2 regions of the Mycolicibacterium celeriflavum genome follow, and region 1 is predicted to be linked to the other one. Evidence: riboswitches for the same ligand, from Rfam matches in the RefSeq annotation. Region 1 holds a riboswitch; the other holds the start of a gene.
The links. Region 1 has a riboswitch for cobalamin ahead of metE (5-methyltetrahydropteroyltriglutamate--homocysteine S-methyltransferase). Riboswitches for the same ligand answer to the same signal wherever they lie in the genome.

Region 1 (3,406 bases):
CGGGCACCACGACGCCCGGATCGTCAAAGGGACCTCGGATGTGGCCGGTCGAGTCGAAGTTCATGAGGTCGCAGCAGATGCCACCGGCGTCAAGACGATGCGCCCCAAGGAGGGCGGCATGACGATTCCGGCCGACGGCTCACATGCGCTGGTGCCGGGCGGGGACCACCTGATGTTGATGGACCTCGTGCAGCCGCTGGCGCCGGGTTCAGAGGTCACGCTGACCGTCGAGTTCGAGGACGGTTCGACGCTGCCCGTCACCGCGCAGGTGCGTGACTTCGCCGGCGCGGACGAGGATTATCAGCCGTCGACCGGCGGGTCGTCGCCGCACGACGGTCATGGCTGAGCGCTCGACCGGCGGTTCCGTACGGTTCAACCGGCGGCGCCTGCTCGCGGGCAGCGCCGCCGCGGTGGCGGCAGGGGCGACGCTCACGCAGGGCAGCGTCGCGCAGTCCGCGGTCGCACCGCAACCGTTCGACCGGGCCGTCGAACCGTTCCACGGCAAGCATCAGGCCGGCGTGGCGACGCCGCCACAGACGCACGCGCTGTTCGTGGCGCTGGACCTCGCACCGCAACCCCGGCGCAGTCCGCGGGAGACGCTGGCCGCGGTCCTCAAGCTGTGGACCTCGGACGCCGCGCGGTTGACGCAGGGCACGCCCGCACTGGCGGATACCGAACCCGAACTGGCACACCGGCCGGCGCGTCTCACCGTCACGGCGGGCCTCGGGCCGGGTCTGTTCGACCGGATCGGGTTGGCGCACCGGCGTCCGCGGGCTCTGGCCGAACCGCCCGCCTTCACCACCGACCGACTTGACCCGCAGTGGTGTGGCGGTGATCTCCTGCTGCAGATCTGCGCCGACGACCCGGTCACCGTCGCGCACACCGCCCGGGTGCTGCTGAAGAACGTCCGCACCATGACCACTGCGCGCTGGCGGCAGACCGGATTCCGCAACGCGGTCGGAAACGGCGAGGGCGCCAGCATGCGCAACCTCATGGGCCAGATCGACGGGACCGCCAACATCACCGACGCGGCGGGCTTCGACCGGCACGTCTGGGATGCCGGCGACGATCAGCCGTGGTTCGGCGGCGGCACGATCCTGGTGCTGCGCCGGATCCGCGCAGAGATGGACACCTGGGACGAACTCGACCGCAGCAGCAAAGAACTCACGGTCGGGCGTCGACTCGACACCGGCGCCCCGCTGACCGGACAGCGGGAATCCGACGAACCGGATTTCGCCGCGACCGAGAACGGCATCCCGGTGATCCCGCCGAACGCGCACATTGCGTTGGCCCGGCACCGCAACGAGCATGAACAATTCCTCCGCCGCCCCTACAACTTCGACGATCCGCCGCCGGCCGGGCGCACCACCGAATGCGGCCTGGTTTTTGCTGCCTACCAACGCGATCCGGCCGTCCAGTTCACGCCGGTTCAGCAGCGTCTCGCGGCGGCAGATGCGCTGAACGAGTGGATCACCACGATCGGGTCGGCGACGTTCGCGATCCTGCCCGGAGTCGGTACGGGCGGATATCTCGGCCAGACGCTGCTGGTGTAGGCGGTCGCGGTCACGGGCGTCGGCAAGGGTAGGCTGGTCAGCGCAACTGGTTTGTCGGCGACCCGGCCTCGGGGACGAAGTCGGAACGTCGAGATCGAGTGCTGCATGCCGGTCCGGGTGCGGCGCGAGAGGGAACCCGGTGAGAATCCGGAACTGTCCCGCAGCGGTGTGCAGGAACGACCGCCGTCACCAGCACTGGCCCCGACGGGCTGGGAAGCGACGGCCACTAGGTGCGCGATCTTCCTCGCGCGGGCCTGCAAGTCCGAAGACCTGCCAGCTGTACCGGGCGCGCCGCGCCCGGTGGTGCATCGCCTCGTGGAATAGGCTGTGGCCGAAGCCGGTTCGATGCCGTGTTCGGCTTGACGTCTACTGGCGATGACCATCCGCCGCACCGATGAGGACGTCGTCATGACCACACAAGCCACCTACCGGCCCTTCACCGCCACCATCCTCGGTGCGCCGCGCATCGGGCCGAACCGGGAACTCAAACGCGCCGTCGAGAAGTACTGGGCGGGCGGTATCGACCGCACCGAACTCGAGGCCGTGGCCGCGAACCTGCGCCGCGGTACGTGGGAGGCGCTCACATCGGCCGGCCTGGACTCCGTTCCGGTGAACACCTTTTCGTACTACGACCATGTGCTCGACACCGCCATGATGGTCGACGCACTGCCGCCGCGGGTCGCCGATGTGCCCGACGAAGTGGATCGCTACTTCGCGGCCGCGCGAGGCAACGACGACATCGCGCCACTGGAGATGACCAAGTGGTTCGACACCAACTACCACTACCTCGTACCCGAACTCGGCGCGCAGACCAGGTTCGCGCTGAACCCGGCCAAAATTCTGGGTGAACTCGAAGAGGCTCGTGCGCAGGGTGTTCCGGCGCGTCCGGTGGTCGTCGGGCCGGTCACCTTCCTCGCGTTGAGCAAGGCGGTCGACGGAGGAAGTGCGCCGCTCGAGCGCCTCGGCGAACTTCTGGACGTGTACGGCGAATTGTTGCAACTGCTCGCCGACCGGGGCGTGGAGTGGGTGCAGCTCGACGAGCCGGTGCTGGTCACCGACATCGTCGACAACGCAGGCGAACTCGCCGAGCGGGCGTATCAGTTCCTCGGTGGGCTGGCGAAGCGTCCGGCGATCTTCGTGGCCACCTACTTCGGCGAGCTCACCGATGCGCTGCCCGCGCTGGCGCGCACGCCGGTCGAGGCCATCGGCGTTGACCTGGTCGCCGGCAGTGGGTCATCGGTCGCCGCGGTACCTGAGCTCGCGGACAAGTTGCTGGTCGCCGGTATCGTCGACGGGCGTAACGTCTGGCGCACGGACCTCGAGGCCGCGCTCGGGACACTGACAACGCTGCTGGGCGCTACCGGCCACGTCGCGGTGTCGACGTCGTGCTCGACACTGCACGTGCCGTACTCCCTCGACGCCGAGCCGGACGTCGATGCCGCGCTGCGCAGTTGGCTGGCATTCGGATTCGAGAAGGTTGCCGAAGTGGTGACACTCGCCCGAGGCTTGAGGGAGGGACGCGACGCGATTTCCGGTGAGGTCGCGGCGTCTAACGCGGCCGTAGAGGCGCGGCGCGTGGATCCGCGGTTGAACAACGGCCAGGTCCGGTCGCGGATTTCGTCGATCGTGGCGTCCAGGGCGCAGCGCGGGCCTGCGGACAAGCGTCGCGCGGCGCAGCAGGACCGGCTGAAGCTGCCTCTGCTTCCGACCACGACGATCGGCTCCTACCCGCAGACCTCGGCCATCCGGGTGGCGCGTGCGGACCTGCGCGCCGGCACCATCGACTTCGCGGAGTACGAGCGTCGGATGAAGGCCGAGATCGCCGACGTCATCAGGTTGCAGGAGGAACTCGG
Region 2 (3,406 bases), 150 kb from region 1:
CGGCGCGGTTGCCGGTGGCACGCGCGACGAATCTCACTCGGACACTGAAGAGTTGGGCCGACGCCGGCTTGCAGATCGTCGGGTTGGACGCCGACGGGGACACCACCGTCGACGAGCTCGACGGGTCGGGCCCGATCGTGGTGGTGGTCGGTTCCGAGGGCAAGGGGCTGTCACGGTTGGTCCGGGAGACCTGTGACGCCGTGGTGTCCATTCCGATGGCCGGCCCCACCGAGTCGTTGAACGCGTCGGTGGCCGCCGGCGTGGTGCTCGCCGAGATCGCCCGCCAACGCCGTCCTTCTTGAGAGCTCGCTGAAAGAGGCTCAGCTCCACGGATCGGCGGGCTGCCAGAGCGTGGGCAGGTGCAGCGCGACGCCATCCTCGTGGGCCAGCCGCGACAACACCCGCATCGAAACGTCGAGATCATCGGCGGCGTAGGGCAGCGCGCGCAGCGGTTCGTGCAGCGGACGGAAGAAGTCGTCCCAGTGGATGAGCACCACGCGGCGCGCGCGCACCGTCCGCACGGTCTCCTGCCAGTAGTCGACGAGATACCGCTCGGGTTGTAATCCGAGTTGCCCGACACCGAGGTACGCCACGTCGGCGCGCTGTCCTGCCAGTGCGCCAGGCACGAACCCCGCGCTGCCGACCACCAGCAGGCGTCGACCCGACGGCCGGTGGTGAACCAACGTGGACCACGCCTCGCCACATCGGTATGCCGACACTTTGACCGGTGGGACGACCGGTCGGGTGATGACGCCGGGGAACCGGTCGGGTGGACAGTGGTCACCCTCGATGAGCGTGACGTCGTAGGCCCCGAGCCGGACGGGCTCCCCGGGGGTGACGACGACGAGGCGGTCTTCCGGCAGCCGGTGGCCGCGGCCCACCTGGGCGGCCGACTTTCCGCCCACGATGTTCGCACCGGTCCGTTCGGCGACCACCGCGCTGTCCATCGCGTGGTCGTAGTGAGTGTGGACGGGCAGGACGGCTTGCAGCCGGTCGATGCGCAGGCGGGTCAGGCAGCCGTCGATGCGCGGTTGCGACGGCGCGAGCCGCCGCAAGGCCACTTCGCCGAGGCTGGGCCGCGAGAAGAAGCCGTCGGTCAGTACGGCCGAATTGCCGTCGTCGATCAGCAGAGTGGTGACACCCGCCCAGGTGACGGTCAGGGGTGTGCTCGCCGACGCCGGTGGCGTGTCGAAGTAGCTCGCGTAGTCCGTGAGGTCCGGCCTGCCGACCTTGAGGCGCATAGCGCCAACCTTATGACGCGCCGGCCAACACCTCAGCGACCCCGTCGGCATCCCCTTGACCGCAGATCAGCACCACTGGGGTGCGCACCCGACCTCCCTGTGTTGAAAATGATTGTCATTAACGTTAGCGTACCGAGGTGAGGAGGAACATGTCTTGCCGTCACCACGCAGACGATCGGTCGTGGCAATTGCGCGCACGGTGTCGTGGGATGCCGACCGAGATCTTCTTCGCGTCCGATGCCGAGCGCGGTCAGCGCCGGGCAGTTCGCGAGGAACGAGCCAAGGAAGTGTGCCGTCGGTGTCCGGTGCAACGCGATTGCCTGCGGTATGCGCTCACGCATGTGGAGCCCTGGGGCATCTGGGGCGCGACGACGCCGCGAGAGCGGCAGCGGCTCGGCGTATCTCGCTCAGGTTGATCAGCGCCGGCGGACTCGGGTGTGGCAGGATCGTCCCCGACAGGCGACCGTGACCCGAGGAAGCCGGTGTGAATCCGGCGCGGTCCCGCCACTGTGATCGGCGCATTCTTTCGACCGCGCCGAGAGCCAGATACTCCTCGCGGTCGCCTCCTCACCACAACTGGGGCGGATTTCCCCGGCGAGGACGACCTCGGCATGCCGAGCGTGCTCCCGTCGCATCCGCCCATGACGGGAGGCACGGAAGATGGCGGCGCGTCGACACCTTGCTTCGGCGGCGATCTCGGCACTGCTTCTTGCGGGATGCGGTACACCGGCACCACCATCGGACCTCGCGGCCGTCGAACCCGTGGCCGGGTTTCCCGTCACCGTGACCAACTGCGGCATCACCACGACATATGAGCGTCCGCCGCGCCGTGCTGTCGCCCTCAATCAGCACGCGATCGAGACGATGTTGGCGCTCGGACTGGAGAAGTCCATGGTTGCGACCGCATTCCTGGACGACCGAATCCTGCCCGAGTACCAGGAGGCCTATGACTCGATATCGGTGATCGCCGAGGAGTACCCGTCGTTCGAGACGCTGCTCGCCACCGAGCCCGACTTCGTCTACGGAGGCTGGGCAAGTGCATTCGACGACAAGGAGGGGCGCGGCCGAGAGCGGCTGACCGAGGTGGGCATCGACACGCATCTCAACACCGAGAACTGCTCCCCCGGACCGATGACGATGTCCGCCGTGGACGACGAAATCCGAACGCTGGGAGGGATATTCGGCGTCAGTGAACGAGCCGAACAGGAGATCGAACGGCAGCGCCGCACCCTGCAGGACAGTCGGGATCGGATCCACGGCGCGGCGCCGGTTGATGTCGCGGTCTATGACAGCGGCGAGACCACGGTGTTCACCTCCGGCGGGAAAGGTATCGGCAACCAGATCATCGAGTCGGCGGGCGGGCGGAACCTGTTCGCCGACGTACCGAAGGTGTGGGCTGACGTGTCGTTCGAACAGTTCGCCGAGCGGGCGCCTGAGGTGATCCTGATCTACGACTATGGCGACCAGTCGGTTGAGCAGAAGAAGAGGTTCTTGCGGGAGAACCCGGTGCTGCAGCGGGTGCCGGCGGTTCGGGACCAGCGCTTCGCGGTGCTGCCGCTGTCTTCCATCACGGCGGGCGTCCGTGTCGGGCACGCGGTGAAATCGCTTGCCGAACAGCTACACCCGGGACGAACCGGGTGACGTCGGCCATCCTGGACCGACCGGCCTGCGCTGCACCGCCGGTTCACGGCCGCCTTTCATACAGCCTCGCGCTCACGCTGCTCGTGGTGTTGCTGTTGGTGTGCACGACCGCAGGGGTCACCATCGGTTCGGTGGCGATTCCTCCCGGGCAGGTGTGGCAAATTCTGCTGCACGAACTCAACCCGGTGTTGTGGGACGCGACATGGCCGCCGACGCGTGCCTCGATCGTGCTCGACGCGCGGCTGCCGAGGGTCGTGCTGGCAGCCGTGGTCGGCGCGGGCCTGGCGGCGTGTGGGATGACGTTGCAGGCGGTGGTGCGCAATCCACTGGCAGACCCGATGCTGCTCGGTATCTCGTCGGGCGCTTCGGTGGGTGCGGTCTCGGTGCTGGTGGCCGGCGTCGGGGCCGGCCTGATGGTGCTACCGGCGGCCGCGTTCGTGGGAGCGCTGATTGCACTGGTCGCCGTCTACTTCCTCGCGCAGACGGGCGGTCGGATGACGACGATCCGATTGATACTCGCCGGG

Region 2: linked by a shared signal. The riboswitch ahead of G6N18_RS18715 (ABC transporter substrate-binding protein) and the one ahead of metE (5-methyltetrahydropteroyltriglutamate--homocysteine S-methyltransferase) in region 1 are both predicted to bind cobalamin.

What each region holds. Positions count from the first base shown of each region.
Region 1 covers NZ_AP022591.1:4,007,739-4,011,144, forward strand. The annotation lists gene G6N18_RS19405 (copper chaperone PCu(A)C) at 1-346, shown strand, start outside; gene G6N18_RS19410 (Dyp-type peroxidase) at 339-1,553, shown strand; cobalamin riboswitch at 1,645-1,845, shown strand; gene metE (5-methyltetrahydropteroyltriglutamate--homocysteine S-methyltransferase) at 1,962-3,406, shown strand, end outside.
Region 2 covers NZ_AP022591.1:3,860,986-3,864,391, forward strand. The annotation lists gene rlmB (23S rRNA (guanosine(2251)-2'-O)-methyltransferase RlmB) at 1-302, shown strand, start outside; gene G6N18_RS18705 (MBL fold metallo-hydrolase) at 321-1,241, opposite strand; gene G6N18_RS18710 (WhiB family transcriptional regulator) at 1,391-1,657, shown strand; cobalamin riboswitch at 1,691-1,813, shown strand; gene G6N18_RS18715 (ABC transporter substrate-binding protein) at 1,902-2,882, shown strand; gene G6N18_RS18720 (FecCD family ABC transporter permease) at 2,879-3,406, shown strand, end outside.